2 linked regions of the Oharaeibacter diazotrophicus genome follow. The protein of the gene in region 2 interacts with the protein of the main gene of each other region in a pairwise test. Links are inferred from orthologs where the notes say so. Each region holds a gene or a part of one and is shown on either strand. Other genes may lie near its edges. The genes, in order: ctaD and EDD54_RS00845.

Region 1 (15,012 bases), on a different replicon or contig from region 2:
GAGCCGATCCACGTGCCCGCCGACGCCGACGACGACCTGATCGAGGCGAAGCGTCAGGCGGTGGAGGCGGAACTGAACCGCATCGTCGACCGCGCCTACGAACTCGCCGGCGTGGTCAGCAAGTTCCGGGACGGCGGCGGCCATGGCTGAGCCGGGCGACCGCCTGCTCGCCGCCTGGTGCGGCCTGACGCGCCTCGCCGCGCCGGTCGGCCGCCTGATCGTCGCGCTGCGTCGCCGCGCCGGCCGCGAGCATCCGTTGCGCTGGTCCGAGCGGCTCGGCATCCAGGGCGAGATGCCGCCGGGCCCGCGCCGGCCGGTGGTCTGGGTCCACGCCGCCAGCGTCGGCGAGACCATGGCCGTGCTGCCGCTGGTCGCCCGCATCGCCGAGACCGGCGTCCGGGTCGTCTTCACCACCGTGACCGTGACCTCCGCCGACGTCGCCGCGGTGCGGCTGCCGGCCGGTGTCGTCCACCGCTTCGTGCCGGTCGACGTCGCGCCCTTCGTCGACCGCTTCCTCGACGCCTGGGCGCCCCGGCTCGCCGTCTTCGTCGAGAGCGAGATGTGGCCGGTGGCGATCGCCCGGCTCCATGACCGCGGCGTGCCGCTGGTGGTCGCCAACGCGCGGATGTCCGACCGTTCGTTCCGGCGCTGGCGCCGCGTCCGCCCGGTGATCGCGGCGATGCTGTCGCGGGTGACGCTGGTGCTGGCGCAGAGCCCGCTCGACACCGAGCGCTTCGCCGCCCTCGGTGCGCCGAGGGTCGAGACCGCCGGCAACGTCAAGTTCGACGCCCCGCCGCCGGAGGCGCCACGCGCCGCCGCCGCCGCGCTCGCCGCCGCCGTCGAGGGCCGGCCGGTGCTGCTCGCCGCCTCGACCCACCCGGGCGAGGACGAGATCGTGCTCGCCGCCTTCGCGCGGCTCCGCGCCCGCGTTCCCGACCTCCTGCTGGTGATCGCGCCGCGCCATCCGGTCCGCGGCGCCGAGATTGCCGCGCTCGCCGCCGACCTCGGCCTCGCCGTCGGCCAGCGTTCCACCGGGGCGCTGCCGCGGCCGGAGACCGCGGTCTACGTCGCCGACACGGTCGGCGAACTCGGCACCTTCTACCGTCTCGCCACCGTCGCCTTCGTCGGCGGTTCGCTGGTCGACGTCGGCGGCCACAACCCGATCGAGGCGGGGCGTTTCGACGCCGCCGTCGTCGCCGGGCCGCAGCTGTGGAACTTCCGCGACGTCTACGCCGCCCTGGTCGAGGCCGGCGGCGCCGTCCTGGTCGAGGGCGAGGACGACCTCGTCGACGCGGTCGAGCGGCTGGTGCTGCACGTCGGCGAGCGCGGCCGCCGCATCGCCGCCGCCCGCGCCGTCGTCGACGGCTACACCGGCGCGCTCGACCGCACGCTCGCCGCGCTCCGCCCCTTCCTCGCCGCGGCGGGGGAGGGCGGTCCGTGAGGACGCCCGCCTTCTGGTATGCCCCGTCGGGCCCGCTCGCCCGCCTGCTCGCGCCGCTCGGCATGCTCTACGGCGCGGTCACGCTCCGGCGGATGGCGCGGCCGGGTGTGCGCGCACCGCTGCCGGTGATCTGCGTCGGCAACTTCGTCGCCGGCGGCGCCGGCAAGACCCCGACCGCGATCGCGCTCGCCCGTGCCGCCGCCGACGTTGGGCTGTCCCCCTGCTTCCTCACCCGCGGCTACGGCGGCCGGCTCGCCGGCCCGCTCGTCGTCGCGCCCGACCGCCATGGCGTCGACGAGGTCGGCGACGAGGCGCTGCTGCTCGCCCGCGTCGCCCCGACGGTGGTCTGCCGCGACCGTCGCCGCGCCCTCGACACGCTGGCCGGCCTCGGCGCCGACCTCTGCATCCTCGACGACGGATTCCAGAATCCGGCAATCGAGAAGCAGTTCTCGCTGGTGGTCGTCGACGGCGCCGCCGGCGTCGGCAACGGCCTCGTGCTGCCGGCCGGCCCGCTGCGCGCGCCCGTCGACGCCCAGATGGTCAGGGCGGACGCGGTCGTGACGGTCGGTGAACCCGCTGGGGAAAGCGCCATGGCGGTGCTGCGGTCGGCGGTGGGCGCCGGCCGTCCCGTGCTTCGCGCCCGGCTCGACCAGCGCGGCGTCGAGGGCTTGCGGGGCCGCCGGGTCTACGCCTATGCCGGCCTCGGCCGGCCGCGGAAGTTCTTCGACCAACTCCGCGCCGGCGGCGTCTACGTCGTCGAAACGCGGGGCTTCCCTGACCACCATCCCTATACGGACGCCGACGCCCGCGCGATCCTCGCCCGCGCCGACGCGCTCGGCGCGCTGCCGGTCACCACCGAAAAGGACGCGGTGCGGCTCGCCCACGCGGCGGCGGGGCCGCGGGCGGACCTCGCCGGCCGATCGGTGGTGGTCGCGGTCGACTGCGTCTTCGAGGCGCCGCATGCGCTCGCCGGCCTGATCGAGACCGCGCGCCGACGCTGGCGCGAAGGCGGCTGAGCCTCAGCGGCCGCCGCCGTGGCGCTGATATGCCTCGAGCGCGGCCTCGGCGTCGACATAGGCCTCCTGGCGCTCGACGCTCCAGTACTTCAGATCCTGCAAGAGGATCGGCCGGTTGGTGATGGCGCAGCGCACGAACGAGCCGGACCGGACGACCTTGTAGTCGCCGTCGAGATAGCGGATCTGGGCCTCGCCGCCGCCGCCGGGGAAATCCATCCTGTTCATGCCCGCGTTCCTAACGCCGCCGGCCGGTGCCGCACAAGCGCGAAATCGGCGCGGCCGGCCGCGCCGTCAACCGCCGAGCCCGGCCCGGAGCGCGCTGAGCGGCGCGGCGACGCAGGTCTCGACGTCGTCGGTCCCGAGGCAGGCAACCTCGGCCGAGCCGTGGAACACCATCCCGAGCGCGACGTAGAGCACGACGCAAAGGCCGATCCAGGCGATCCAGCGGTGGCGGGCGAGCAGGGCGGCGACCGCGGTCGCCGCCGCGCCCATCAGCGCCACCGACAAGAGCAGGCCGAGGACCAGCACGCCGACGTGCTCGCGCGCGGCGCCGGCGACCGCCAGCACGTTGTCGAGCGACATCGAGACGTCGGCGAGCACGATCTGCGACAGCGCGGCGCCGAAGGACTTCGGCGCCGCCCCCGCGGCGGCGAGGCCGGCCAGCGCGGCCGCCTCGTCGCGGCCGGTCTGGCGGATCTCGCGGTACATCTTCCAGCACACCCACAGCAGCAGCACGCCGCCGGCGAGTGTCAGGCCGGTAAGGTCGAGCAGCCGCGTCGCCAGCACCGCGAACAGGATGCGCAGCGCCACCGCGCCGACGATGCCCCAGACTATGACCCGCCGCCGCATCGAGCGCTCGACACCCGCCGCCGCCATGCCGACCACCACCGCGTTGTCGCCGGCGAGCACGACGTCGATGAGCACCACCTGGGCGAGGGCGGCGAGGTCGGCGGCGATCCAGTCGGGCACGGCGGTGTTCCGGGAGACGGCGCGCGGCGGGGGAGGGGGCCGGCGCGGCAAGGCGGGCACGGCGGGGCCGCGGAACGGCACCGCCGGTGGGAGAATGGGGATCGCGCCGCCGCGGCGGAACCGGGACGATTACGCTCGGTGCGAACGCGGACGGTCGGCCCCGGGTTGCGGCAGGTCGCGCGCCGCCAGCGCCGCGGCCAGCCCGTCCGGTCCGACGAAACGGTGGCCGTCGAGCCCGGCGTCGCGGGCACCGGCGACGTTGTCGGCGCGGTCGTCGACGAACAGCGTCTCGTCGGGCGCGAAGCCGAGCCGGTCGAGCGCGCGCAGGTAGACGGCCGGATCGGGCTTGCGCGTGCCGAAGGCCGACGACACCAGGAAGCGCCCGCCGGCGAGCGCCGCAGCCTCGGGCACCAGCCGCTCGCGCATGGCGTGGACCGCGGGGCCGTTGTTGGTCAGGATCGCGACGGTCGTCCCGGCGTCGGCAAGCCGCCGCGCCAGCGCGAGACTGCCCTCGATCGGCGTCATCGCCACCCGCCGGGCCGCTGTCCAGAGGTCGAGGTCGACCTTGACGCCGAGCGCCGCCGACCACGCCGCGAGATAGGGGGGGACGTCGGCAAAGGCGCCGGCGTCGGCGGCGTCCTCGACGCCCTCCGTCCAGATCGCCCGCTCGATCGCGGCTTCCGCGAGACCGGTGGCGGCCGCGAGATGCCGGATCCGCCGGGCGCGGTCGTAGTCGTAGAGCACGTCGTCGAGGTCGAACAGGACGAGGCGGATCGGCGTCGCCCTCACGTCGCCGTGCCGCCGACCGTCATGGCGTCGATGCGCAGCGACGGCTGGCCGACGCCGACCGGGACGCCCTGGCCGTTCTTGCCGCAGGTGCCGATGCCGGTGTCGAGCGCCATGTCGTCGCCGACCATCGAGACGCGCTTCATCGCTTCCGGGCCGTTGCCGATCAGCATGGCGCCCTTGAGCGGCTCCTCGATGCGGCCGTTGCGGATGCGGTAGGCCTCGGTGCAGTCGAACACGAACTTGCCCGAGGTGATGTCGACCTGACCGCCGGCGAACGAGACCGCGAGGATGCCGTCCCTGACGCTCTCGACGATCTCGGCGCGCGTACGGTCGCCGCCGAGCATGTAGGTGTTGGTCATCCGCGGCATCGGCACGTGGGCGTAGGACTGCCGCCGGCCGTTGCCGGTCGGCGCGACGCCCATCAGCCGGGCGTTCTGACGATCCTGCATGTAGCCGACGAGCCGGCCGTCCTCGATCAGCGTCGTGCACTGCGACGGCGTGCCCTCGTCGTCGACGGTGAGCGAGCCGCGCGCGTTCGGCACCGTGCCGTCGTCGACGATGGTGACGCCCTTCGCCGCCACCATCTCGCCCATCAGGCCGGCGAAGGCGGAGGTCTTCTTGCGGTTGAAGTCGCCCTCGAGGCCGTGTCCGACCGCTTCGTGCAGCAGGATTCCGGGCCAGCCGGGGCCGAGCACGACGTCGAAACTGCCGGCCGGGGCCGGGCGGGCGTCGAGCGCCACCAGCGCCTGCCGGAGCGCCTCGTCGGTCGCCGCGCGCCACTGGTCGGGGGCTATGTGGAGGTCGTAGCCGGTGCGCCCGCCGGCGCCGTGGCTGCCGGTCTCTTGGCGGTCGCCGTCGCCGACGACGACCGAGACGTTGACGCGTACCAGCGGCCGGACGTCGCGCACGAGAGTGCCGTCGGCGCGCAGGATCTCGACGATCTTGTAGGACCCGGCCACCGACGCCGTAACCTGCCTGACGCGCGGATCGCGCGAGCGGGCGTAGGCGTCGATCTCCGACAGCAGCGACACCTTGGCGGCGAACACCGGCGAGACCAGCGGGTTGTCGTCGCCGTAGAGCTTGCGGTTCGTCGGCCGCGGGCCCTCGGCGGCGATGCCGGAATAGCCCGCCGACACCGCCTTCACCGAGGTCGCGGCCCGCAGCAGTGCCGTTTCCGAGATGTCGTCGGCGTGGGCGTAGCCGACCGCCTCGCCGGCGACGGCGCGCAGGCCGAAACCCTGGGCGACGTCGTAGGTCGCGGTCTTGAGGCGGCCGTTGTCGAAGGCCAGGACCTCGTTCTGGGTGCGCTCGAGGTAGAGTTCGCCGTCGTCGGCGCCGGCGAGCGCATCCGCCAGGATCGCGCGGGCGCGCTCGGGATCGAGGCCGGCGTGGGCGAAGAGGTCGGTCGGTCGGGTCATGGCGCCTTCGTCGAGGTGCCGGGCCGGCGGCGCTGCCGCGGCCCGTCGTTGGAGCGGGGTGTCGGAGCGGTGAACATAGGCGCGCCGAGGGCGGATTTCACCGTCCCGCCGCGCGCCTCACGGCAGCGCCGCGTAGCCCTCCTTGAAGCCCTTCAGCGAGATCGGGATGCCGATGCCCTCCTCGGGGGTCTGGAAGATGATGAAGGTGGCCGAGGTGCCGGTCTCGAGTTGCTTGATCAGGTCGTCCTCCAGCACGACCTCGGCGAAGCAGCCGTTGGCGAGGCAGCGCACGAACCCGGCACGCCCGATGTCCTTGGCGTCGACCCTGAGGCCGAGGCCGGAGGGCAGCAGCACGCCGAGCGGAGCGAGCACGCGCAGGATGCGCGCCTGCTTGTCGGCGGTCTTCAGCACGATCACCGACAGGCCGACGTTGTCGCGGTCCTCGGCGGTGACGTTCTGGATCAGCGCGCATTGGTCGGCGCGCGCGCCCGGCGGCCGGTCGCAGCGGATCTGCCAGTCGCCGAAGCTCTGCTTCACGGCGCCCTGGGCCGCCGCCCGATTCGGCTCCCCGGCGATCCCGCCTGCCGCGATCGCGAGAACCGCGAAGGCCGCTGCCATTTTCTTCAAGCTCAGCATCGATGATCCCGAGGGTCCGGTGGAATACTGCGGGGCATGTCGGCGCCTTCGACTTTGGTCCGACGTTTCGCCCGTGCCGCGGTCGAATCGTGCGGTTTCCGCGGCCTCGGGCCCATGGAGCCTATACCTTTTCGGTCATCCCGCTCAAACGCGGCGATCCCGAGGCGACGACCCCGCGCGCATTTTTGCCGCATGAAGGGCATCCGGGGGGCATTGCGGATGCCGGCGGCATATGGTTTTTCTCTGACGGTTTGATCCAGATCAAACAGCTCCGGGTCTCATTCGGCCGCGCTCCGGACGGGGAGGCGGCGGCGTCGCGGAGGGGCGACGCCACGGACGAGGCGGGCCGCGGGAGCACGTTTGGCGAGGACATGGCCGAGCCGCTCGACCGGCCGCGGGGTTGCAAGCCCCCGCGGAACGCCCGGAGGGATGCTGGTCGGACCTGAGGTTTTCGCCGCGGCGCGGCATGGTGGATCGACGGGTATCCGCCGCCGCGCCCCGGTGTCGTGAAGGAGCGGAAACGTGATCAACTTCGCTAAGCTCGCGGGTCTCGCGACCGCCGCCGGAGGTCTCCTCGCGGCGGGGGCGGCCCGCGCCGCCGGTCCGGTCGAGTGGGGGACCTACCTGCAGTCGGCCGAATCGGAGGTCGCCCGGGACATCCACGCCTTCGGCGGCTTCACCTTCTGGATCATCGCGATCATCACGCTGTTCGTGCTCGCGCTGCTCGTCGTCGTGGTGGTCCGCTTCAACGCCAAGGCCAACCCGACGCCCTCGCGCACCTCGCACAACACCCTGATCGAGGTGGCCTGGACGGTGGTGCCGATCCTGATCCTGCTCGCGATCGCGGTGCCCTCGTTCCGCCTGCTCTACGAGGAGCAGACCATCCCCGACGCCAAGCTGACCATCAAGGTCACCGGTGTGAAGTGGAACTGGTCCTACGAGTATCCGGACGCCGGCATCTCCTTCGACAGCTTCATGCTGACCGACGACGAGATCACCGACCCGACCAAGCAGAAGCGCCTGCTCTCGGTGAACTATCCGCTGGTCGTGCCGGTCGGCGAGGTCGTCCGGGTCCAGGTCACCGCCTCGGACGTGATCCACTCGTTCGCCATGCAGCCGTTCGGCGTCAAGATCGACGCCATCCCGGGCCGCCTGAACGAGTCCTGGTTCAAGGCCGAGGACGTCGGCACCTACTACGGCCAGTGCTCCGAGCTCTGCGGCCAGAACCACGCGTTCATGCCGATCGAGATCCGCGCCGTCACGCCCGAGCAGTATCAGCAGTGGGCGAGCGCCGCCGCGTCGGACATCGATCAGGCCAACGCCCTGCTCGCGGCCTTCGACGACACGAACGCGAAGAAGACCACGGACGTCGCCGCCAACTGAGGCGGGACGCTCCCGAGAAGAAGACGAGTTCAGGGGCGGCTCGGCCGCCCCTCGCGAGGTCACCACGGTAAGGAGCCTTCGATGGCCACCGCTCACGCCGACGCCCACGCCCACGACCATCCGCACGGCTGGCGTCGTTACGTCTACTCCACCAACCACAAGGACATCGGCACGATGTACCTGATCTTCGCGGTGTTCGCGGGGATCGTGGGTGGTGCGCTCTCGGTCGCGATGCGCATGGAGCTGCAGCAGCCCGGCATGCAGATCTTCGGCGATCCGAACGTCTACAACATGTTCACGACGGCCCACGGCCTGATCATGATCTTCTTCATGGTCATGCCCGCCATGATCGGCGGCTTCGCCAACTGGTTCGTGCCGATCATGATCGGTGCGCCGGACATGGCCTTCCCGCGCCTCAACAACATCTCGTTCTGGCTGCTGCCGCCGGCGTTCCTGCTGCTGGTCGGCTCGATGTTCGTCGAGGGTGCCGACGGCTCCAACGGCGTCACCGGCGGCTGGACGATCTACCCGCCGTACTCGACCACCAACACGACCGGCCCGGCGATGGACTTCGCCATCCTGTCGCTGCACGTGGCGGGTGCGTCGTCGATCCTCGGCGCCATCAACTTCATCACCACCATCTTCAACATGCGCGCCCCGGGCATGACGCTGCACAAGATGCCGCTGTTCGCCTGGTCCGTGCTGGTGACCGCGTTCCTGCTGCTCCTGTCGCTCCCGGTCCTCGCCGGCGCGATCACCATGCTGCTGACGGACCGCAACTTCGGCACCACCTTCTTCGATCCGGCCGGCGGTGGCGACCCGATCCTGTTCCAGCACCTGTTCTGGTTCTTCGGTCACCCCGAGGTGTACATCCTGATCCTGCCGGGCTTCGGCATCATCAGCCACATCATCTCGACCTTCTCGCGCAAGCCCGTGTTCGGCTACCTCGGCATGGCCTACGCCATGGTCGCGATCGGCGGCGTCGGCTTCATCGTGTGGGCGCACCACATGTACACCGTCGGCCTCGACGTCGACACCCAGGCCTACTTCGTCGCGGCCACGATGGTGATCGCGGTGCCGACGGGCGTGAAGATCTTTTCGTGGATCGCCACCATGTGGGGCGGTTCCATCGAGTTCCGCACCCCGATGATCTGGGCGATCGGCTTCATCTTCCTGTTCACGGTCGGCGGCGTCACCGGCGTGCAGCTCTCCAACGCCGGTTTCGACCGCGTGCTGCACGACACCTACTACGTGGTGGCGCATTTCCACTACGTGCTGTCGCTCGGTGCCGTGTTCGCCATCTTCGCCGGTTTCTACTACTGGTTCCCGAAGATGACGGGCTACATGTACAACGAGACGCTCGGCAAGGCTCACTTCTGGGTCATGTTCGTGGGCGTGAACCTCGTGTTCTTCCCGCAGCACTTCCTCGGTCTGCAGGGCATGCCGCGCCGTTACGTCGATTATCCCGACGCTTTCGCCGGCTGGAACCTGATCTCGTCCTTCGGCTCGTACATCTCGGCCATCGGCGTGCTCGTGTTCCTCTACACGGTCTTCGAGGCCTTCCAGAAGAAGCGGATCGCCGGCCCGAACCCGTGGGGCGAGGGTGCCACGACGCTGGAGTGGACCCTGTCCTCGCCGCCGCCGTTCCACCAGTTCGAGACCCTGCCGCGCATCCGCGCCGAGGCCCACTGAGGCCGCCCGTCCCGGATCGGCCGACGGCCGGTCCGGGCGGACACGAAGGACGGGCGGGCGCCGCGCGGTGCCCGTCTCCGGTCCGCCACCGGCCGCTCCGGCCGGGCGGACGCACCAGTGATCGAGACGGCGGACGCCGACCGGCCGCGGCCGAGGCGGTCCCCGGAGGGACGAGATGACGGACATCACGGGATCCACCCCGGTCGACGCGGGCGTCGTCGGCGTCTCCCTGGCCGAGCCCAGGGACTATTTCGCGCTGATGAAGCCGCGGGTGATGTCCCTCGTCGTCTTCACCGCCTTCGTCGGTCTCGCCATGGCGCCGGGTTCGATCAACCCGGTGATCGCCGCCGTGGCGCTGCTCGCCATCGCCGTCGGCGCCGGCGCCTCCGGCGCGCTCAACATGTGGTACGACGCCGACATCGACCGCGTCATGACCCGCACCGCCGTCCGCCCGATCCCGTCGGGCCGCGTCAGCCCCACCGAGGCGCTGCAGTTCGGCATGGTGTTCTCGGTGATGTCGGTGTTCACGCTCGGCGTCCTGGTCGGCTGGGTCGCCGCCGCGCTGCTCGCCTTCACGATCTTCTTCTACGTCGTCGTCTACACGATGTGGCTGAAGCGCTCGACGCCGCAGAACATCGTGATCGGCGGTGCCGCCGGCGCCTTTCCGCCGATGATCGGCTGGGCCGCGGTCACCGGCGGCGTCTCGGTCGAGAGCATCGTCCTCTTTCTGATCATCTTCTTCTGGACGCCGCCGCACTTCTGGGCGCTCGCGCTGGTCAAGTCCGACGACTACGCCCGCGCCGGCATCCCGATGATGCCGGTCGCCATGGGCGAGGCGACCACGCGCCGCCAGATCCTGCTCTACGCTGTCGTCCTGGTCGCGGTCAGCCTCGTGCCCTGCGCGATCGGCCTCGGCGGGCTGCTCTACGGCACGGTCGCCACCGTGCTCGGCGCGGTCTTCCTCGCGCTGTCGGTCCGGGTGCTGCGCGTCACCGAGGGCGCGCCGGCCCGCAAGGCGGCGATGCGGCTGTTCCTGTTCTCGATCGCCTACCTGTTCGCGCTGTTCGCCGTGCTGCCGGTCGAGCGGCTGCTCGCGACCGTCCTCGGGAGCTGAGCGATGAACGACAACGGCATCCGCCTCACGCCCGAGCAGGAGCGCCGGCGCCGCCAGCGCTCGATCGCGATCGCGCTGATGCTCGGCGCCATGGTGATCCTGTTCTTCGTCGTCACGGTCGTCCGGATCGGCGGCAACATCGCGAGCCACGCGTCATGACCGCCCCGGACGGCGGCGACCGCCGCAACCGCACCGTCGCGCTCGCCTGCGCCGGCGTCTTCGTCGCGATGGTCGGACTCTCCTTCGCCTCGGTGCCGCTCTACGACCTGTTCTGCAAGGTCACCGGCTACGAGGGCACCACCCAGGTCGCGACCTCCGCCGAGGGCGTGAAGGTGCTCGACCGCGACGTCACCGTCCGGTTCGACGCCAACGTGGCGCCGGGCCTGAAGTGGCATTTCGAACCGGAGGTCCATTCGGTCACGCTCAAGGTCGGCGAACTCGGCACCGTCAAGTTCCGCGCCAAGAACCTGACCGACGTCGCCACCACCGGCCGGGCCACCTACAACGTCACGCCCGACGCCATGGGCGCCTATTTCTCGAAGATCGCCTGCTTCTGCTTCACCGAAGAGACGCTGCAGCCCGGCGAGGAGCTCGAGATGGGAGTCACCTTCTACGTCGACCCCGCCATGGTCGACGATCCTGACTCGGCCAGCATCCGCACCGTGACGCTGTCCTACACCTTCTTCCCGGCGGCGACGCCGGCCAGACCCGTGGCGGCCGTCGAGCCCGACGCCGCCGCCAAGCGCCTTTAACAAGATCCGAGACCCATCCGTCGCCGGCGGCCAGGGGCACGTCGCGGACGACAGCGGGAGAGAAAGATGGCTGGAGCTACCAAGAACCACGACTACCATCTCGTCGACCCGAGCCCGTGGCCGTTCATCGCCTCCGTCGGCGCGCTGATCTTCGGCTTCGGCGCGATCGCCTTCATGCGTTGGCACAGCGGCAACGAGCTGATCTTCGCCGGCATGAACATGACCACGCCGTGGATCTTCGTGGTCGGCCTCCTGATCATCCTCTACACCATGTTCGGCTGGTGGCGGGACACGGTCCGCGAGGCCCACGAGGGGCACCACACCCGCGTGGTGTCTCTGCACCTGCGCTACGGCATGATCCTGTTCATCGCCTCCGAGGTGATGTTCTTCGTCGCCTGGTTCTGGGCCTTCTTCGACGCCAGCCTGTTCGCCAACGAGGCGCATCAGGTGCTGCGCGTCGAGCACACCGGCGGCGTCTGGCCGCCGAAGGGCGTCGAGGTGTTCGACCCCTGGCACCTGCCGCTGCTCAACACCCTGATCCTGCTGACCTCCGGCACCACCGTGACCTGGGCCCACCACGCCCTGCTGCACGACGACCGCCGCGGTCTGGTCTGGGGCCTCGTGCTGACCGTCGCCCTCGGCGCGATCTTCACCTGCGTCCAGACCTACGAGTACGCCCACGCGGCCTTCACGTTCTCGGGCAACATCTACGGCGCCACCTTCTACATGGCGACCGGCTTCCACGGCTTCCACGTCCTGGTCGGCACCATCTTCCTGCTGGTCTGCCTGATCCGCGCCATCGGCGGCGACTTCACCCCGAAGCAGCACTTCGGCTTCGAGGCCGCGGCGTGGTACTGGCATTTCGTCGACGTGGTCTGGCTGTTCCTGTTCGCCTGCATCTACGTGTGGGGCGGCTGGGGCGGTCACGTCCACGGCGGCTGACCGGCCCGAGCGGCGGTCCGCCGGAGGGAGCCCGTCCGGCGGGCGCATGCGACGATCCGTTTCGGCGCGCGGGGCTCCCCGCGCGCCGAACGCTTTGAAGGGATGACGCGAGCCATGCAGGACAAGGCCCTCTACGCGCCGGTGCCGCCGGCCTCCACCGCCATGCGCGGCCGTTGTCCGCGCTGCGGCCAGGGCCGATTGTTCAAGGGCTTCCTCGACACCGCGCCGGCCTGCACCGCCTGCGGCCTCGACTACAAGTTCATCGACAGCGGCGACGGCCCGGCGGTGTTCGTGATCCTGCTGATCGGCTTCGTGGTGGTCGGCCTCGCGCTCTACGTCGAGGTGACGTGGCAGCCGCCGCTGTGGCTGCACGCGCTGCTCTGGCTGCCGTCGACGCTGATCCTGTCCCTCGGCCTGCTGCGGCCGCTGAAGGGACTGATGATCGGCCTGCAGTACCAGAACAAGGCGACCGAGGGCCGCCTCGTCGACGGCAAGGCCGACGGCGGGGACGCCGCGCCGTGACGGCGCCCGGCGCTGCGACGGCGCAGCCGCGATCGACGCGGCGACAGGCTCTGTTACTGACCGGTGCGACGCTGGCGGCGTTCGCGGCCCTCGTTTCGCTCGGCACGTGGCAAGTCCACCGCCTCGCGTGGAAGGAGGATCTGATCGCCCGGGTGGAGACCCGCGTCCACGCCGCGCCGGCGGCGCTGCCGGCACCGGACACCTGGGCCGGCCTGACCGCGGAGGAGATCGAATACCGGCCGGTCCGCCTCTCCGGCACGTTCGACCATTCCCGCGAAGTCCACGTCTTCATCGCGCTCGGCGAGCCGAAGGGCCCGCTCGGCGGCCAAGGCTACTTCGTCCTGACCCCGCTGGCGCTGGACGGCTTCGACCGCGTCGTCTTCGTCAACCGCGGCTTCGTGCCGCTCGACCGCAAGGATCCGGCGACCCGGCCGGACGGGCAGGTGGCCGGCACGGTCGCGGTGACCGGCCTGATGCGGCCCGCGGAGGGGCGGAACTGGCTGTCGCCGGCCGACGACGTTGCCCGCAACGTCTGGTTCGTCCGAGACCCCGCCGCCATGGCCGCGGCGACCGGCCTCGACCCGGCGAAGGTCGCGCCCTTCACGGTCGACGAGGCCGCCGGCGAGACCCCGGGCGGCCTGCCCCAGGGGGGGGAGACGGTGGTCGCCTTCCCGAACAGCCACCTCGGCTACGCCATCACGTGGTACGGCCTCGCGGCCGCCCTGGTCGGGGTCTGGGCGGTGAGGATGCGCGCGCTGCTGCGGTCGCGCCGCTGAGGCGAAGGGCCCCGCGGGCGCCGTCAGGCCTTCGCCTTGGCGCTCTTTTCCATCATCTTGCGCACTTCCTCCGGCGTCATCGGCTGGCCGAACAGGAAGCCTTGGGCGTAGTCCGTACCGAAGCGCACGAGGTCGGCGACGTCGGCCTCCGTCTCGGCGCCCTCGCCGACCACGTCCATGCCGAGGTCCTGGGCGAGCTGCACGATCGCCCGCAGGATGACGAGGCGGTTCTTCGCCGTGCTCTTCAGGAAGCTCTGGTCGATCTTCAGCGTGTCCACCGGCAGGCGCTGGAGATAGGCGAGCGAGGAGAAGCCGGTGCCGAAGTCGTCGAGCGACAGGCCGGCGCCGAGTTCCTTGAGCCGCTGCAGCATCTGCGCGGCGAACTCGGGATTCTCCATCAGGAGGCTTTCGGTCAGCTCGAGCTTCAGCGTGCCCTTCGGCAGCGAGCTGCGCGACAGCACCGCCTTGACGTCGTTGATGAGGTCGTGACGCAGCAGCTGCCGGCTCGACACGTTGACCGACATGAACAGCGCCTCGCCCTGCGGGAAGCTCTGGTGCCATTCGGCCAGCTGGCGCGCCGCCCGCTCGAGCACCAGCATGCCGAGCGGCACGATCTGGCCGCTGCGTTCGGCGACCGGGATGAACTCGCTCGGCGGGATCCGGCCGCGCTTGGCGTGGTCCCAGCGCAAGAGCGCCTCGAAGCCGGCGACCTTGCGGTCCTCCAGCCGGATGATCGGCTGGTAGACCACCTTGAACTCCTCGCGCTCGACGGCGCGGCGCAGGTCGCTCTCCAGCGTCAGCGTGTCGGCCGCCGCGGTGCGCAATGCGGGCCGGAAGGTCTCGGTACGGTCGCCGCCCTGGCGCTTGGCATAGGCGGCGGCGATCTCGGCGTCCTTGACGAGGTCGCCGGGCTCACGGACGTCGCGGTCGAAGCCGGCAACGCCGATCGAGGCGGTCAGGAAGATCTCGCGCTCGCCGAACACGATCGAGGCGCGGATCGCCCGCTTCACCGCGTCCGCGAAGGCCTCGATGCGCTCTTCGGTCTGCTCGGACACGAGGATGATGCCGAAATGGTCGCCATCGAGCCGGGCGAGGCTGTCGAGCGGCTTGAGGAGACGGCCGAGCCGGCGCGCCACCGTCAGCAGGATCGAATCGCCGACCGACAGGCCGAGGCTTTCGTTGACCTGCCGGAAGCGGTCGATGTCGATCAGGAACACCGTCGGCTTGGCGCTGCTGTCCGACTGCGCCCGCGTCACCGCGGTGGCGAGGCGGTCGAGGAACAGCTCGCGGTTCGGCAGGCCGGTGAGGTTGTCGTGCACCGCGTCGTGCAGCAGGCGCTCCTGCGCCGTCTTGGTGTCGGTGACGTCGAGCAGGGTGCCGACGCAGCGGATCACCTCGCCGTCGTTGCCGAGGATCGGCCGGGCGCGCAGGCGGTACCATTGGTAGTGACCGTCGGCGGCGCGGAGCCGGAAGGTCTGGGCGAGCCGGCCGCGCCGGGTCTCGACCACGGCGTCGAGCGTCGCCTTGAAGCGGTCGCGGTCCTGCGGGTGCAGGATCTCCAG
Region 2 (14,985 bases):
GTCGGCGCCGCCTTCCTGCCGACCGACGGGCAGGCCAGCCCCTCCGACATCACCCAGTCGCTCGCCAAGGGCGCGCGCATGCACGGGGCGAAGATCGTCGAGGGCGTCGCCGTCACCGGCTTCCGGATCGAGAACGGCCGCGTCACCGGCCTCGACACCACCGCCGGGCCGGTCGCCTGCGAGAAGGTCGTCATCTGCGCCGGCATGTGGTCGAAGGAGGTCGGCCGCCTCGCCGGCGTCTCGATCCCGCTGCAGCCGGTGCAGCACCAGTACATCCTCACCGAGAAGATCGACGGCGTCTCGCCGAACCTGCCGACGCTGCGCGACCCCGACCGCCTGATCTACTTCAAGGAGGAGGTCGGCGGCCTCTCCATGGGCGGCTACGAGACCAACCCGATCGCCTGGGCCGAGGCGGGCATCCCGAAGAATTTCGAGTTCCAGCTGCTCGACGAGAACTGGGACCACTTCGAGCCGCACATGATCCAGGCGATCGAGCGCGTGCCGGCGCTGGCGAATGCCGGCGTCAAGCAGATGATCAACGGCCCGGAGAGCTTCACGCCCGACGGCAACTTCATGCTCGGCGAGGCGCCGGAGGTGAAGGGCGTGTTCGTCGGCTGCGGCTTCAATGCCTTCGGCATCGCGTCCGGCGGCGGCGCCGGCTGGGCGCTCGCCAACTGGGTCGAAACCGGCGAGCAGCCGATGGACCTGTGGGTCGTCGACATCCGCCGCTTCGCCGGCCTGCACCGCGACGACGCCTGGGTCTGCGAGCGCACGCTCGAGGCCTACGGCAAGCACTACTCGATCGCCTGGCCGCACGAGGAGTACAAGTCGGCCCGCCCGCGCATCGTCTCGCCGCTCTACGAGCGCCTGAAGGCGGAGGGCGCCGTGTTCGGCTCCAAGCTCGGCTGGGAGCGGCCGAACTGGTTCGCCGCCCCGGGCGAAGCCGCCGAGGACGTGCCCTCGCAGGGCCGCACCAACTGGTTCGAGCCGGTCGGCGCCGAGCACCGCGCCTGCCGCGAGGCCGTGGTGGTGTTCGACCAGTCGTCCTTCGCCAAGTTCGAAGTCAGCGGCCCGAAGGCCGCCGAGCGGCTGGAATGGGTCGCCGCCAACCGGGTCGCCCGCGGCCCGGGCCGGCTGACCTATACCCAGATGCTGAACTCGCGCGGCGGCATCGAGTGCGACCTCACGGTGGCGCAGATCGCCGACGACCGCTTCTACGTCGTCACCGGTACCGGCTTCCGCACCCACGACGGCGCCTGGATCCGCGACCACCTCGGCACCGACGGAGTCACCTTCACCGACGTCACCGAGGACTGGGGCACGCTGTCGCTGATGGGGCCGAAGGCGCGCGACGTGCTCGCCGCCGTCACCGACGCGGACATGTCCAACGCCGCCGCGCCCTTCGGCAGCGTCCGCGACATCGTCGTCGCCGGCCACCCGGTCAGGGCGCTGCGCGTCACCTACGTCGGCGAACTCGGCTGGGAGCTGCACGTGCCGCTCGCCGCCACCGGAGACGTCTTCGACGCGCTGATGGCCGCCGGCGCGCCGCACGGCATCCGCCCGGCCGGCTACCGGGCGATCGAGTCGCTGCGCCTCGAGAAGGGCTACCGCGCCTGGGGCTCGGACATCACGCCGAACGACAGCCCGGTCGAGGCCGGGCTCGGCTGGGCGGTCAAGCTGAAGTCGAACCTCGACTTCCTCGGCCGCGCTGCGACGGCGGCGATCGCGTCGGCGCCGCTGAAGAAGCGCCTCGTCGGCTTCACCGTCGCCGATCCCGACTGCTTCCTGGTGGGCCGCGAGACCATCCTGCGCGACGGCGTGCCGGTCGGCTACCTCGCCAGCGGCGGCTGGGGCTACACCGTCGACGCCGCCATCGGCTACGGCTACGTCCGCCGCGAGGAGGGCGTCGCCGAGGACTGGCTGACCGCGGGGCGCTACGAGCTCGACGTCGCCAACCGGATCTTCCCGGCGACGCTCGCGCTCGGCCCGCTCTACGACCCGGCCATGGCGCGCGTGAAGGCGTGACGGATCGTCCTGACCCTCCCCTCGTGGGAGGGTCGGCGCTGAGCGACGGGGAGGGTCGCCGGGCGTGGAGCCCGACGCCCCGAGGTCGGCGCCACCCCACCCCGTCGGCCTCCGGCCGCCGACCCTCCCCACAAGGGGGAGGGTAGACCCTGCGGCGACCGTCGCACGCGTTCTTCCAGTGCGGGGCATCTCCGCGCTCTCCGATCGATCCCCGCTCCCCTCGCGAGATCCCAACGATGTCCTCCTCGCTTCCCTCCCACGCCCGCATCGTCGTCGTCGGCGGCGGTGCCGTCGGTACCTCGGTCGCCTACCAGCTCGCCAAGGCCGGCGAGCGCGACGTGCTGCTGATCGAGAAGGCGCAGCTGACCCACGGCTGCACCTGGCACGCGGCCGGCCTCGTCGGTCAGCTGCGCACCAAGGCCAACCTGACCCGGCTGATGCAGAACTCGGTCGCCGTGTTCGACCAGCTCGAGGCCGACACCGGTCAGGCGGTCGACTGGAAGCGCGTCGGCTCGCTCCGACTGGCGGGGTCCGAGGCGCGCTGGTCGGAGATCCGGCGGACGCTGTCGATCGCCCGTTCCTTCGACTTCGAGGCGCACACGCTGAACGCCCGCGAGGCCCGCGACCTCTTCCCGTTCATCGTCGAGGACGGCATCGTCGGCGCCGCCTTCATCCCCTCCGACGGCTACGTCGACCCCTATTCGCTGACCATGGCCTACGCCAAGGGCGCCCGCGCCGGCGGCGTCAAGATCCGCGAGGGCGTGCTCGTCACCGACATCGTGGTGGCCGACGGCCGGGTGACCGGCGTCGTCACCGACCACGGCAACGTCTCCTGCGAGATCCTGGTCAACTGCGCCGGCTTGTGGGCGCGGCGGGTCGGCGAGATGGCCGGGTTGTCGCTGCCGGCCGGCGTGGTCGAGCACCAGTATTTCGTCACCGAGCAGACCATCGACCTGCCGCCGGGCATTCCGACCCTGCGCGACCCCGACCGCATCTTCTACCTGAAGCCCGACGTGCGCTCCTTCGCCATCGGCGGCTGGGAGGAGGGCGCGCCGGAGTGCTGGAACTCGCGCCCGCCCTTCGACTTCGGCCGCTCGCTGTTCCCGGCCGACATGGACCGCCTCGCCCTGTTCGCCGAACCGGCGGCCGAGCGCATGCCGATCCTGAACGAGACCGGTATCCGCACCGTCATCAACGGCCCGATCCCGGTCTCGGCCGACGGCGAGCCGATCATGGGCCCGGTGCCGGGCATCCCCAACCTCTTCGTCGCCTGCGGCTTCACCGCCGGCATCGCGGCGTCCGGCGGCGCCGGCCTCGCCATGGCCGCCTGGATCCTCGACGGCGATCCGGGCATGGACCTCTGGCCCTTCGACGTCCGCCGCTTCGGTCCGCACCACGGCCAGTCGCGGCATCTCGGCGAGCGCGCCCGCACCGCCTACGCCGGCTACTACAAGCTCCATTATCCGGGCGAGGAGACCTCGGTCGGCCGGGGCCTCCGCCGCTCGCCGCTGCACGGCCTGCTCGACGACGCCGGCGCCCGCTTCGGCAACCGCTTCGGCTGGGAGCGGCCGAACTGGTTCGCCGAGCCCGGCGACGCCCCGGAGCGCCCGACCTTCGAGGACGTGCCGGCCGGCTTCGACGCGGTGGCGCGCGAGGTGCGGGCGATCCGCTCCGGCGTCGCGCTGATCGACCAGACCTCCTTCGCCAAGTTCGAGGTGACCGGCCCCGGCGCCTTCGCGGCGCTGCAGGCCCTCGTCGCCAACGACCTCTCCGGCGGCCCGGGCAAGGTCACCTACACCCAGATCCTCAACGCCCGCGGCGGCATCGAGGCCGACGTCACCGTGCTGGAGCCGGAGGCCGGCCGCTTCTTCGTGATCACCGGCTCGGGCTTCGGCGTCCGCGACGGCGCGACGATCCGCGCCGGCCTGCCGACCGACGGCTCGGTGGCGATCCACGAGGTGACGTCCGGCTACGCCGTGCTGAACCTCTGCGGCCCCGCCTCGCGGGCGGTACTGGAGACCGTGTCGGCCACCGACGTCTCCAACGCCGCCTTCCCGTTCCTCGGCTGCCGGATCGTCGAGATCGGCGACGCCACGGTGGTGGCGAGCCGGATCGGATACGTCGGAGAACTCGGCTACGAGCTTCTGATCCCTTCGGAATTCGCCCCGCACGTCTACGAGAGCCTGAAGGCGGCCGGCGCCGCCCACGGCATCCGCGACGCCGGCTACAAGGCGATCGACAGCTGCCGGATGGAGAAGGGCTATCTCTACTGGTCGGCCGACGTCGGCCCCGACGACGACCCCTACGAGGCCGGCCTCGGCTTCTGCGTCAAGCCGGACAAGGGCCCGTTCCAGGGCCGCGACGCGATCGTGGCGAAGAAGGCGGCCGGGCGCCGGCGCAAGCTGGTGTCGTTCCGCGTCGACGGCTTTGCGCCGCTGATGGGCGGCGAGGCGATCCTCGCCGACGGCCGCGTCGTCGGCTCGACCACCAGCGGCGGCTACGGCCACCATCTCGGCTGCTCGATCGCCTTCGGCTATGTTCCGACCGAGGGCCTCGAGGCGGCGCGCTTCGAACTGGAGGCCTTCGGCCGGTTGCATCCGGCGACGGTCGGCCCGCGCTGCCTCTACGACGCCAAGGGCGAGCGGCTGAAGTCGTGACGACGGGGGAGAGGGCGATGGCGGACGACATCATCGGAACCGACGAGGCCGAGGCGCTCGCGACCTTCGGCGGCCTCGGCCTCGTGCCGGCGGGAACGCCGGCGACGGCGCGCCGGCTCGGCGGCCTGACCAACCGGGTGTTCCGGATCGAGGCCGGCGGCACCGCCTTCTGCCTGCGCCTCGCCGGCGCCGGCACCGAGGAGTACATCGACCGCGGGCGCGAGGCCGAGATGGCCCGGCTCGCCGCCGCGGCCGGCGTCTCGCCCGAGGTCCTCGCCGTCGACCCCGCCACCGGCGTGATGGTGACCCGCTTCCTCGACGGCGTCGCCACCATGACGCCGGCCGGCTTCGCGGACCGCGCCGGCGCCCCGGCCCGGGCGGGACGGGTGTTCCGCCAGCTCCACGATGGCGCGGCGGCGTTCCCGTCGCGCTTCGAGCTGTTCCAGATGATCGACGACTATCTCCGCATCCTGTCGACGAAAACCGTCGACCTGCCCGAGGGCTACTTCGACGTCCTGAAGGAGGCGGAGACCGTCAAGGCCGCGCTCTCGGCCCGGCCGCTGCCGCTGGCGTCCTGCCACTGCGACCCGCTCTGCGAGAACTTCCTCGACACCGGCGAGCGCATGTGGCTGGTCGACTGGGAATACGGCGGCACCAACGACCCGATGTGGGACCTCGGCGACCTCTCGGTCGAGGGCGCCTTCTCGCCCGAACAGGACGAGGAGATGCTGGCGGCCTATTTCCCCGCTGGCCCGACGCCGGCCGAGCGCGGCCGCATGGTGATCTACAAGGCGATGTGCGATCTCCTGTGGACGCTCTGGGGCCTGATCCAGCACGCCAACGGCAACCCCGCCGACGACTTCGCCGCCTACGCCGCCGGCCGCTTCGCCCGCTGCCGGGCGCTGATGGCGACGACGGACTTCGCCGGCCACGTCGCCGCCGTGGCACGAGGCTGAGCGGGGCCGGCTCGGGTCGCCCCCGGCTTTCCGCGGCCGCGTTCACCCCGCTTCAACCGCCGGGCGCTAGCCTGTCCGCATCCTCCTCGGATGGCGGTGGGAGCCGAACTCGGCATGCGGGACGTCGCGGCACTGGAACTCGTGGGCCTGTCGAAGACCTTCGTCCGCCCGGCGGTGGCCGGGCTGGACCTCACCGTACGCGCCGGCGAGTTCTACGCCCTGCTCGGACCGAACGGCGCCGGCAAGACCACCACGCTGCGCATGGTCGCCGGACTGTTGCGGCCCGACGCCGGCACCGTCCGTGTCTGGGGCCACGACGCGCTCGCGGATCCGATCGCCGCCAAGCGGATCATGGCGTGGATCCCCGACGAGCCGATGATCTACGACAAGCTGACGCCGCTGGAATATCTCGCCTTCGTCGCCGGGCTCTGGAGCGTGCCGAACGCGGAGGCCGAGCGGCGCGCCGCCGAGCTCCTCGACCTGCTCGGCCTCGACCCCCACGCCGACGAGCGCTGCGAGGGCTTCTCCAAGGGCATGCGCCAGAAGGTTGCGCTCGCCGGTGCGCTGATCCACGACCCGCGCCTGATCATCCTCGACGAGCCGCTGACCGGCCTCGACGCCGCCGCCGCCCGCCTCGTCAAGGACGTGCTGCGCGCCCGCGTTCGCGCCGGCGCCACCATCATCATGACCACCCACATTCTCGAGGTCGCCGAGCGGATGGCCGAGCGCATCGGCGTCATCGCCGGCGGCCGGCTGATCGCCGAGGGTACGCTCGAGGAACTCCGCGAGCGCGCCGGCCGCTCCGGCTCGACGCTGGAGGAGGTGTTCCTCGCGCTCGTCGCCGGCGAGGGCGCCGCGAGGGAGGCGGCGTGAGCGCCGGTTCGACCCTCGTCCGCTTCGCCCGCCACGAGGCGCGGCTCGCCTGGCGCGACTGGCTCGGCATGATGTCGGGCAACCGGACCGGCCGCGAGCGCGCGGCTATCCTCGGCGTCGCGCTGTTCATGCTCGCCCTCCACGTCATGGCCTACGGCATGGTTGGCGACTTCGCCCGCTTCGCCGACAACCTCGACACCCACGACCGGCTGGTCGTGACCGGCGCCGCCTTCTTCACCTTTGCACTGATGCTGGCGCAGGCGCTGGAATCGGTCACCCGCGTGGTCTACGGCCGCGCCGATCTCGACCTGATCGCCTCCTCGCCGGCGCCGCTGCCGACCGTGTTCGCGCTGCGCGCCGGCATCGCCGCGATCTCGACGACGACGATGACCGTGATCATCGTCGGCCCCTTCGTCGACGCGCTGGCGCTGCGCGGCGGCGCGCGCTGGCTCTCCGCCTACGGTGTCGTCGCGGCGATGGGGCTGGCGGCGGCGACGGTCGCGATCGCGATCACGCTGGCGCTGCTGCGCTTCGTCGGCCCGCGCCGGACCCGCACGGCCGCCCAGATCGCGGCCGCTATCATCGGCGCCGGCTTCGTGATCGGCGCACAGGCGATCGGCATCTTCGCCTACGGCGAGATGGGACGGTTCTCGATGTTCCGCTCGCCGGCCCTGCTCGAGGCCGTGCCCGGACCGGACAGCCTCCTGTGGTGGCCGGCGCGCGCCGCCATGGGCGACGTCGCGGCGCTCGCCGGCGCGCTGGTCGGCGCCGTGGCGGTGTTCGCGCTCGCCGTCGCGGTCGCCGCGCCGCGTTTCGCCCGCTACGCCGTGGTCGTGGCGGGGACGCAGGTCGACGGCGTGCCGACCGGCCGCGCCGCGGCGCGCCGGCCTTTGAAGGCGCGCAGCGCCGCCGGCTACCTCCGCGCCAAGGAACTGCGCCTGCTCGGCCGCGATCCCTGGCTGATCTCGCAGACGCTGATGCAGGTGCTCTACCTGATCCCGCCGGCGCTGATGCTGTGGAAGGGCTTCGGCAGCGACGAGGACGCACCGGTGATGCTGGCGCCGATGGTCGCGATGGCGGCGGGCCAGCTCGCCGGCGGCCTCGCCTGGCTGGCCGTCTCCGGCGAGGACGCCCCCGACCTCGTCGCGACCGCGCCGATCGGCTTCGCCGCGGCGATCCGCGCCAAGATCGAGGCGGTGATGATGGCCGTCGCCGTGCCGGTGGCGCCGCTGCTCCTCGGCTTCGCGCTGGTCGACCCCTGGGTCGCCGCGGTGGCGGCGGCGGGCGTCGCGCTGTCGGCCGCCTCGGCGACGGCGATCCAGTTCCTGTTCCGCAAGGCCGCCAAGCGCAGCCACTTCCGCCGCCGCCAGACCGCCTCGCGCGTCGCCACCTTCGCCGAGGCGTTCTCCTCGATCTCCTGGGCGGGCGCCACCGGCCTCGCCGCGGCGTCGTCGTGGTACGCGGTCGCGCCCGCCGGCTTCGCCGCCGCGGTGCTGGCGCTCGCCTGGGCGGTCAGCCCGCGCCACCCCTGATCCCCCCGGGCCGATCCGCGCCAACGGATCGGCCCCGGACGGCCGCCCTTGCGGATCGCCTCGCGACTGTCGAAGATCGGGACGACGACGGCTTTCGGGAGCCCTTGTCGATCGTTCGGGAGATCGACGTGTCGTTCGAGGACTTCGTGCGGGCGTTCGTAGCCTGCTACTTCATCTTCGTCGCGCTGCACTACACGGCGCGGCTGTCGGGCCTGCGCGCCCGACGCGGCTTCCCGCATGCGCCGGTCGGGCCGTGGCGGAGCGCCAACGGGCTGAACCAGATCGTGTTCCGGCTGTTCCGGGCGGCGATCCTGGGACTGATGACACTACGCGTCTTCGTGCCGGCGACCGACGTCTTTCTCGGCGCGCTGCCGGTGCTCGAGACGGACGCTGTCCGCGCGGTCGGCTTCGTGGCGATGTGCGCGGGGCTGGCGGTCGCCGACCACGCCCATTCCTACCTCGCCGACGAATGGCGCTCCGGCACCGCGGCGCGGGCCGCCGATGTACTGGTGACCGACGGGCCCTATGCCCGCTCGCGCAATCCGATCTTCACCGGCGTGCTGATCGGGCAGGCCGGCCTGTTCCTGGCGGCGCCGTCGCTGTTCACGCTCGCCTGCCTCGCCATCGGCGCAGCCGTGATCCTGCGGCAGGTCGGCGTCGAGGAGCGCACCCTCGCCGGCCGCTTCGGGGGACGCTACGCCGCCTATCGCGCGCGCGTGCCGCGCTGGGGAGCGGTGGGGATGGCCGCGCGCGGGGTGACGGAGAGGCGCTGATCGGCCGCCTTGTCGCCCCGGCGGCGGGCCTCTATCGTCGCGCCGAACCGCCCGCGCCGGGCGACGCGACCCGGGCCGCCGGTCCGGATCGGCCCCCACGGAAGACGCCCCCTCGATGAAGCCGACCAACCCGATCTTCACCGGCCTGCCCACCACCATCTTCGAGGTGATGTCCCGCCTCGCGGTGGAGACCGGGGCGATCAACCTCGGCCAGGGCTTTCCCGACGTCGACGGCCCCGAGGAGATCCGCCGCGCCGCGGCCGACGCGCTGATGGCCGGGCCGAACCAGTATCCCTCGATGATGGGCATCCCCGAACTGCGTCGGGCGGTGGCGGAGAGCAACCGGCGCTTCCACGGCCTCGACGTCGACTGGCAGAGCGAGGTGATGGTGACCTCCGGGGCGACCGAGGCGATCTGCGATTCGATCCTCGGACTGGTCTCGCCCGGCGACGAGGTCGTGCTGATCGAGCCGCTCTACGACTGCTACCTGCCGATCGTGCGACAGGCCGGCGGCATCCCGAAGCTGGTGCGGATCGCGCCGCCGACCTGGACGATCGACCCGGACCAACTCGCCGCCGCCTTCTCCGACCGCACCAAGGCGATCGTGATCAACACGCCGATGAACCCGGCCGGCAAGGTGTTCACCGAGGCGGAGCTGCAGCTGATCGCCGACCTCTGCCAGAAGCACGACGCCTACGTGATCGCCGACGAGGTCTACGAGCACCTCGTCTACGACGGCCGCCGCCACCTCTCGCCGATGGCGCTGCCGGGCATGCGCGAGCGCGTCGTCCGGATCGGCTCGGCCGGCAAGACCTTCTCGCTGACCGCCTGGAAGATCGGCTACGTCACCGCTCCGCCGCACCTCCTGGCGCCGATCGCCAAGGTGCACCAGTTCGTCACCTTCACGACCCCGCCCGACCTCCAGGCCGCCGTCGCCCGCGGCCTCCGGCTCGGCGACGATTATTACGAGGGCTTCGCCGCCGGCCTCGCCGCCAAGCGCGACCGCCTCTCGGCCGGGCTCGCCGACCTCGGCTTCGAGGTGCTGCCGAGTGCCGGCACCTATTTCGTCACCACCGACGTCGGCCCGCTCGGCATCGCCGACGACCGCGAGGCCTGCCTGACCATGACGCGGGAGGCCGGCGTCGCCGCCGTGCCGGTCTCGGCCTTCTACGCCTCCGACCCGCCGACCAACTACATCCGCTTCTGCTTCTGCAAGCGCGACGAGGTGCTCGACGAGGCGCTCGAACGGCTTGGCAGGTGGTTGAAAACCGGTCGGAAATCCGCGGCGACCGGTTAGGATCGGCCGCCGGCGGGGGGCCGGCGATGATTCTCGGGAGGGCCGGGGCGCTCATGAACCGGGTCACGATGCTGGTCGGCGCGGCGGAACCGTTCGGGCGCGCCATCCTGTCCGCCCTGCTCGACGCCGGCGACACCGTCGCGGTGGTCGCCGTCGACGGCGAGGCGTCCGACGAGATCGAGACGGAGACCGACGGCCGCGCCGTCGCCTTCGCGGTCGATCCGACCGATCCGGAGAACGTGGCCGAGACCTTCGACGCGGTCGTCGACGCCATGGGCGCGCCGGGCGCGATGGTGCTGCTGGTCGAGGAGGCGCAGCCGGCCTGGCTGATCGACGGCGGGGCCGAAGGCGTCAACGCCGCCGTGCAGCACCGCATCGTCGCGCCGCTGACCATGGTCGCGCTCGCCGCCGAGCGCATGGAGGCCGGCGCCGCCATCGCGCTGGTGCTGCCCTCGACCGGCGCCCATTCGGTCGCCAAGGCGCTGACCGGGGCCACCCGCGGCGCGCTCGAGGGCTTCGTGCGCGGCGCCGCCACCGAACTCGCGGTCGCCGACATCCGGATCAACGCCGTGCTGACCGGGGCGGTCGACGCCGACGCCGGCGTGCGCCCGGTCCGCCGCACGCCGCTGTCGCGCCCGGCCGAGCCGGAGGACGTCGCCGCCGCGGTGCTGTTCCTGATCGCCGACGAGGCGCGCGGCGTCACCGGCGAATGCCTCGCCGTCGACGGCGGCGCCGGGGCGTCGCGGGCGGTGCCGTAGGATCGGCGCGCGCTCAGCCGCGGTCGAACCGCGTACGGCCGGTGAGGCGCGCCATGTCGAAGGCGGCGACGTCGGCGACGAGGCGGCGGAGGGCTTCGGCGGCGCGGGCGATCACCGCCTCGCCCTTGGCGGCGGTGGCGGCCGAGGCGTCGCCGCAGACGCCGGCGGGGTGGAGGTCCTGGGCCTGCCAGCCGAACCCGACCCGGCCCTCGGCGGTGAGCGCGCTGCCGGAACGCTCGATCTCGACCGTCAGCGGCACGAAGTTCTCGGCCCGGTCCATGGCGACGAGGTCGCCGTGGAGGGCGAGCATGACGCTGGTCTCGATGTCGCCGCCGTGGATGCCGTGCTCGATCTCGGCGGCGGGGAAGAGGTCGTCGACGGGCGTGATCCGGAACCACGAGCAGGCGACGGCGAGCAGGCCGAGCTCGACCCGGATCCGCCGACAGACGATGTCCATCAGCGCCATCTGACCGCCGTGGGCGTTGAAGAACAACAGCTTGCGCGCCCCGGCCCGCGCCACCGAGGCGGCGATCTCGAACCAGACCGCGGCTAGCGTGTCGCCGGAGAGCGTCAGCGTGCCCGGGAAGGCGAGGTGCTCGTCCGACTTGCCGTAGGGCATCTGCGGCAGCACCAGCACGTCGGCGCCCTCGGGCAGGCCGTCGAGCGCGGCGGCGAGCAGGCCGGCGCCGATCGCGGCGTCGACCCGGACCGGCAGGTGCGGCCCGTGCTGCTCGACGGCGGCGACGGGGAAGATCACCACGGTGTTCGAGAGGTCGCGGGCGGAAAAGTCGGCGGTGGACAGGTCCCACCAGGCGAAGGAGCGGGTCATCGTGTCTCCGGTGTCTCGGCCGGGCGGGTGGGGGTGTCAGCCGCCCGCGGTCTCGGCCAGCGTCGCCTTGGCGATCTTGCCGGTCGGCGTCGTCGGAAGCTCGGCGGCGACGCGGATCTCGAGCTTGGCGAGGTCGTAGGGCAGCTTCGGCGCGATCGCGGCGGCGAGGGCGGCGGTGTCGAGCACCGCGCCGGCGCGGGCGGTGACGAAGGCGACCGGTCGGGTGCCGTCCGGCCCCGTCAGGCCGACGAGCGCGGCGAGCAGCACGCCGGGCTCGGCGGCGAGCGCCTCCTCGACGTCGCGCGGGAACCAGTCGACGCCGTCGACGGTGACGAGTTCGGAGCGGCGGCCGCGCATGGTGACGAAGCCGTCGGCGTCCATCGAACCGAGGTCGCCGGAGCGCAGCCAGCCGCCACGAGTCGCCTCGGCGGTCTTCTCCGGCTTGCCCCAATAGCCGGCCATGAAGCCGCCGCGCAGCGAGATCTCGCCGACGCGCCCCAGCGCGGCCGGTTCGTCGGCGGAGGTGAGGATCGCCACCTCCTTGTCCGGCAGCGGCGGGCCGACGCGCATCAGGCGGTCGTCGTCGGGCTCGAGCTCGGGAAAGCCGAGGGCGAAGAAGCCGCCGAGCTCGCTCTGGCCGTAGCTCTCGACCAGCGGCAGCTTCAGCACGTCGCGGAAGGCGCGCTTCAGCGTCGGCGGCACCGGTCCGCCGCCGGAGAGGCCGAAGCGCAGCGGCGAAGGCAGGCGGCCGCGCGCCTCCGATTCCTCGAGCAGTTCCGTCAGCACCACCGGATTGCCGACGAACATGGTGGCTTGCGTTGCGGCGAGGGCGTCCCAGCCGGCCTGCTGCGTCCAGCGGCCCATGACGTTGACGGTGGCGCCGACCGCGAGCTGCGGCAACAGGTTGGCGACCAGCTGGTAGGACGACGACAGCGCCGTCGGCCCGAAGGAGCGGTCGTCGGCGCGGATGCGCAGGCGCTCGCCGATCACCCGGCAAGCGGTCACCGTCGGTTCGTGGGCGAGGCAGGCGCCCTTCGGCCGGCCGGTGGTGCCGGAGGTGTAGGAGAGGTGGGCGACCGCATCCGGACGGCCGGGATCGGCGGGGGCGGCGAGGCCGGCGGCCATCAACTCGGGCAGCGACACCGCGCCCTCCTGTGGCCCGTCCATGCAGATCAGCCGGGCGTCGAGACCGGCCGCCGCCACCGCGGCGCGGACCGGGTTGGCCATGTCGTGGGTGTAGACGATCACCGTCGGGGCGTGGTCGCCGACGTAGTAGGCGAGGTCGTCGGCGTAACGGACGTTGACCAGCGCCGAGATGGCGCCGAGCCGCCACGCCCCGAGCATGGCGACGAGATAGTCGAGGCCGTTGTGGGCGAACACCAGCACGCGGTCGCCCGGGCGGACGCCGAGGTCGGCGAGGCCGCCGGCCATCGCCTCCATGGCGGCGACGGCCTCGGCGTAGGTGGCGGTGCGCTGGCGGTCGACCCAGCGGAAGGCGACGCGGTCCGGCGTGCGCGCGGCGCTCGCCTCGAGCAGGCGGTGCATCAGCATGGTGCGGCCGGGTCCCCTCCCTGGGTGTCGTTCGGGAGAGAGTGCCGCCGTTCGCCCGCGCCGTGAACCGGGCGGGCGTCGATAGAGGCTATTGGCCCGCCGTTATGGCCGGCGCGACGGCGGCCGCCGCCGCGGTGGTGGTGGCGGCGACCGAGCCGGTCAGGGTGGCGTCGACCGGGGGCGGCAGCAGGCCGGGCACGTAGGGATCGGCGAGGGCGGCCTCGGGGCGGCTCACGGGCGCGCGTTCCGACGTCAGCTTGGCGAGCTTGCGCGCGCCGTCGCGCTCCAGGATCTCGCGGAAGCGCGGGTGCATGCCGCCGTCGACGTAGGACATCGCCGGCAGCACCGGATAGGACGCCGCGACGGTGGCGACGGCGGCGTCGTCGCGCGCCTGCTTGGCGGCGACGGCGGCGGCGACCGCGGGGTCGGTCTCGAGCGCCGGGCAGGCGGCGAGCGGGTCGAAGTCGCGGCCGACGTTGGGGGCGTCGAAGACGTAGCGGCGGCCGCACCAGCCGACCGTCGGCTCGCGCCGGGTCACCTCGAAGACGTCGGCGCCGTCCTTGAGGGTGCGCCAGAACGGCATGTTGGGGTCGTCGCGGTGGAGGGCGAGGTTCACCGGCGTCATCCGGAACGGCAGCGCCTGGACCTGGAACGCCTCCTGCCCGCCGCGGAACGCCTCGCGCGCCACCACGTAGATCTCCGCCGCCGCCTCGTCGGTGACGGCGTAGCAGCCGGACGACGAGCAGGCGCCGTGGATCATCAGCGCCGCGCCCTGGAAGCCTTGAGCGGCCTCGAGCCGGTTGGGGAAGCCGAGATTGAAGGAGAGGTAATAGCGGCTGTCCGGGTTCATCTGCCGGCGGGAGATCGCGTAGAAGCCTTCCGGCGTCTGCCGGTCGCCCTCGAAGCGCTTCGGCCCGAGCTTCCCGGACCAGCGGCAGATCGGGTAGGTCTTCAGGAGCGCGTAGCGGCCGGTGCGGTCCTTCTTCCAGAGCTCGAGCTCGCTCTCCTGCTTGAACACGCGGATCAGGATCGGCGCCGTCTCGGCCATGCCGAGCCGCGCCATCTCGCTCCTGAGCGCGGAGGGGATCGGCTGGATCGAGCGTTCGGCCTGGTCGATGTCGTAGAGCGTCGAGCAGGCGGCGGTCGCGAACGCGACGAGGAGCGCGGCGATCGCGCGTTTGCCCGGAACCGGTCTCAAGGATGGCAACCCCGAATCAGAGGTCCGCACTCTACGGGAAACTGTGCCCTAAGTTGGGCGGGGTGGGGAGGGTGGTGGGATACGGATGGGGGGGAAGGGGGGCCTCGGGAGCCCGCCGTCTTCATCCTTCCCCTCCAGGGGAAGGTGGCCCGGAGGGCCGGAAGGGGTCGGGGTTCCGTGGGGCGGACGTTGGACGTTGGACGTCGGCGGGCGGAACGGCCGGCTCCGCCGTCCGTCGCGACCCCTTCCGCCTCGCTCCGCTCGGCACCGCCGGCCTCGGAGTCGCTTGCCTCCTCGGCGTTCGGCTTCGCCTCACCCCCCGAGGGGAAGGATGAAGGGGCAGAGCGGAAGGACGCGTTGCGCCCTTTCCGGATGCCGATACCGTCGCGCCGGCGCGCTCTTCCCATCACCCCGGCAGATGACACGCCACCGCGCGGCCGTCGGCGCGCGGCGTCAACGCCGGCCGGTCGGTGCGGCAGCGGTCGAAGGCCTTGGGGCAGCGGGTGGAGAAGGCGCAGCCGGGGGGCGGGGCGAGC

Evidence for each region.
Region 1: the proteins of EDD54_RS00845 (region 2) and ctaD interact in binary tests that used the Escherichia coli proteins (3 or more experiments, as listed by UniProt). The link is inferred for Oharaeibacter diazotrophicus from one-to-one orthologs.

What each region holds. Positions count from the first base shown.
Region 1 is NZ_SNXY01000009.1:373,890-388,901, reverse strand. What follows is about bases 7,156-10,038. They hold ctaD (cytochrome c oxidase subunit I), read left to right. Parts: upstream 7,156-7,733; coding sequence 7,734-9,344; downstream 9,345-10,038. Other genes in these bases: EDD54_RS16795 (heme o synthase), read left to right, coding at 9,520-10,038; coxB (cytochrome c oxidase subunit II), read left to right, coding at 7,156-7,652. In the rest of the region: EDD54_RS16845 (lysophospholipid acyltransferase family protein), read left to right, coding at 1-150; EDD54_RS16840 (3-deoxy-D-manno-octulosonic acid transferase), read left to right, coding at 143-1,441; lpxK (tetraacyldisaccharide 4'-kinase), read left to right, coding at 1,438-2,457; EDD54_RS16830 (DUF2093 domain-containing protein), read right to left, coding at 2,461-2,682; EDD54_RS16825 (YjbE family putative metal transport protein), read right to left, coding at 2,749-3,426; EDD54_RS16820 (HAD-IA family hydrolase), read right to left, coding at 3,556-4,215; metalloprotease TldD, read right to left, coding at 4,212-5,633; EDD54_RS16810 (invasion associated locus B family protein), read right to left, coding at 5,751-6,269; more of coxB, read left to right, coding at 6,792-7,155; more of EDD54_RS16795, read left to right, coding at 10,039-10,458; EDD54_RS23075 (hypothetical protein), read left to right, coding at 10,462-10,617; EDD54_RS16790 (cytochrome c oxidase assembly protein), read left to right, coding at 10,614-11,210; EDD54_RS16785 (cytochrome c oxidase subunit 3), read left to right, coding at 11,277-12,152; EDD54_RS16780 (DUF983 domain-containing protein), read left to right, coding at 12,267-12,674; EDD54_RS16775 (SURF1 family protein), read left to right, coding at 12,671-13,450; EDD54_RS16770 (EAL domain-containing protein), read right to left, coding at 13,474-15,012. UniProt on the Escherichia coli protein: Cytochrome bo(3) ubiquinol oxidase is the terminal enzyme in the aerobic respiratory chain of E.coli that predominates when cells are grown at high aeration.
Region 2 is NZ_SNXY01000006.1:140,808-155,792, forward strand. Bases 8,167-11,022 are described here. They hold EDD54_RS00845 (aminotransferase), read left to right. Parts: upstream 8,167-8,931; coding sequence 8,932-10,113; downstream 10,114-11,022. Other genes in these bases: EDD54_RS00840 (methyltransferase family protein), read left to right, coding at 8,172-8,816; EDD54_RS00850 (SDR family NAD(P)-dependent oxidoreductase), read left to right, coding at 10,167-10,871; EDD54_RS00855 (creatininase family protein), read right to left, coding at 10,885-11,022. Also shown: EDD54_RS00815 (GcvT family protein), read left to right, coding at 1-2,025; EDD54_RS00820 (GcvT family protein), read left to right, coding at 2,262-4,682; EDD54_RS00825 (choline/ethanolamine kinase family protein), read left to right, coding at 4,700-5,638; EDD54_RS00830 (ABC transporter ATP-binding protein), read left to right, coding at 5,753-6,511; EDD54_RS00835 (permease), read left to right, coding at 6,508-8,043; more of EDD54_RS00855, read right to left, coding at 11,023-11,700; EDD54_RS00860 (class I adenylate-forming enzyme family protein), read right to left, coding at 11,737-13,251; EDD54_RS00865 (L,D-transpeptidase family protein), read right to left, coding at 13,340-14,449; EDD54_RS00870 (ABC transporter ATP-binding protein), read right to left, coding at 14,856-14,985. UniProt on the Escherichia coli protein: Shows aminotransferase activity with methionine and histidine as substrates, and to a lesser extent also with phenylalanine.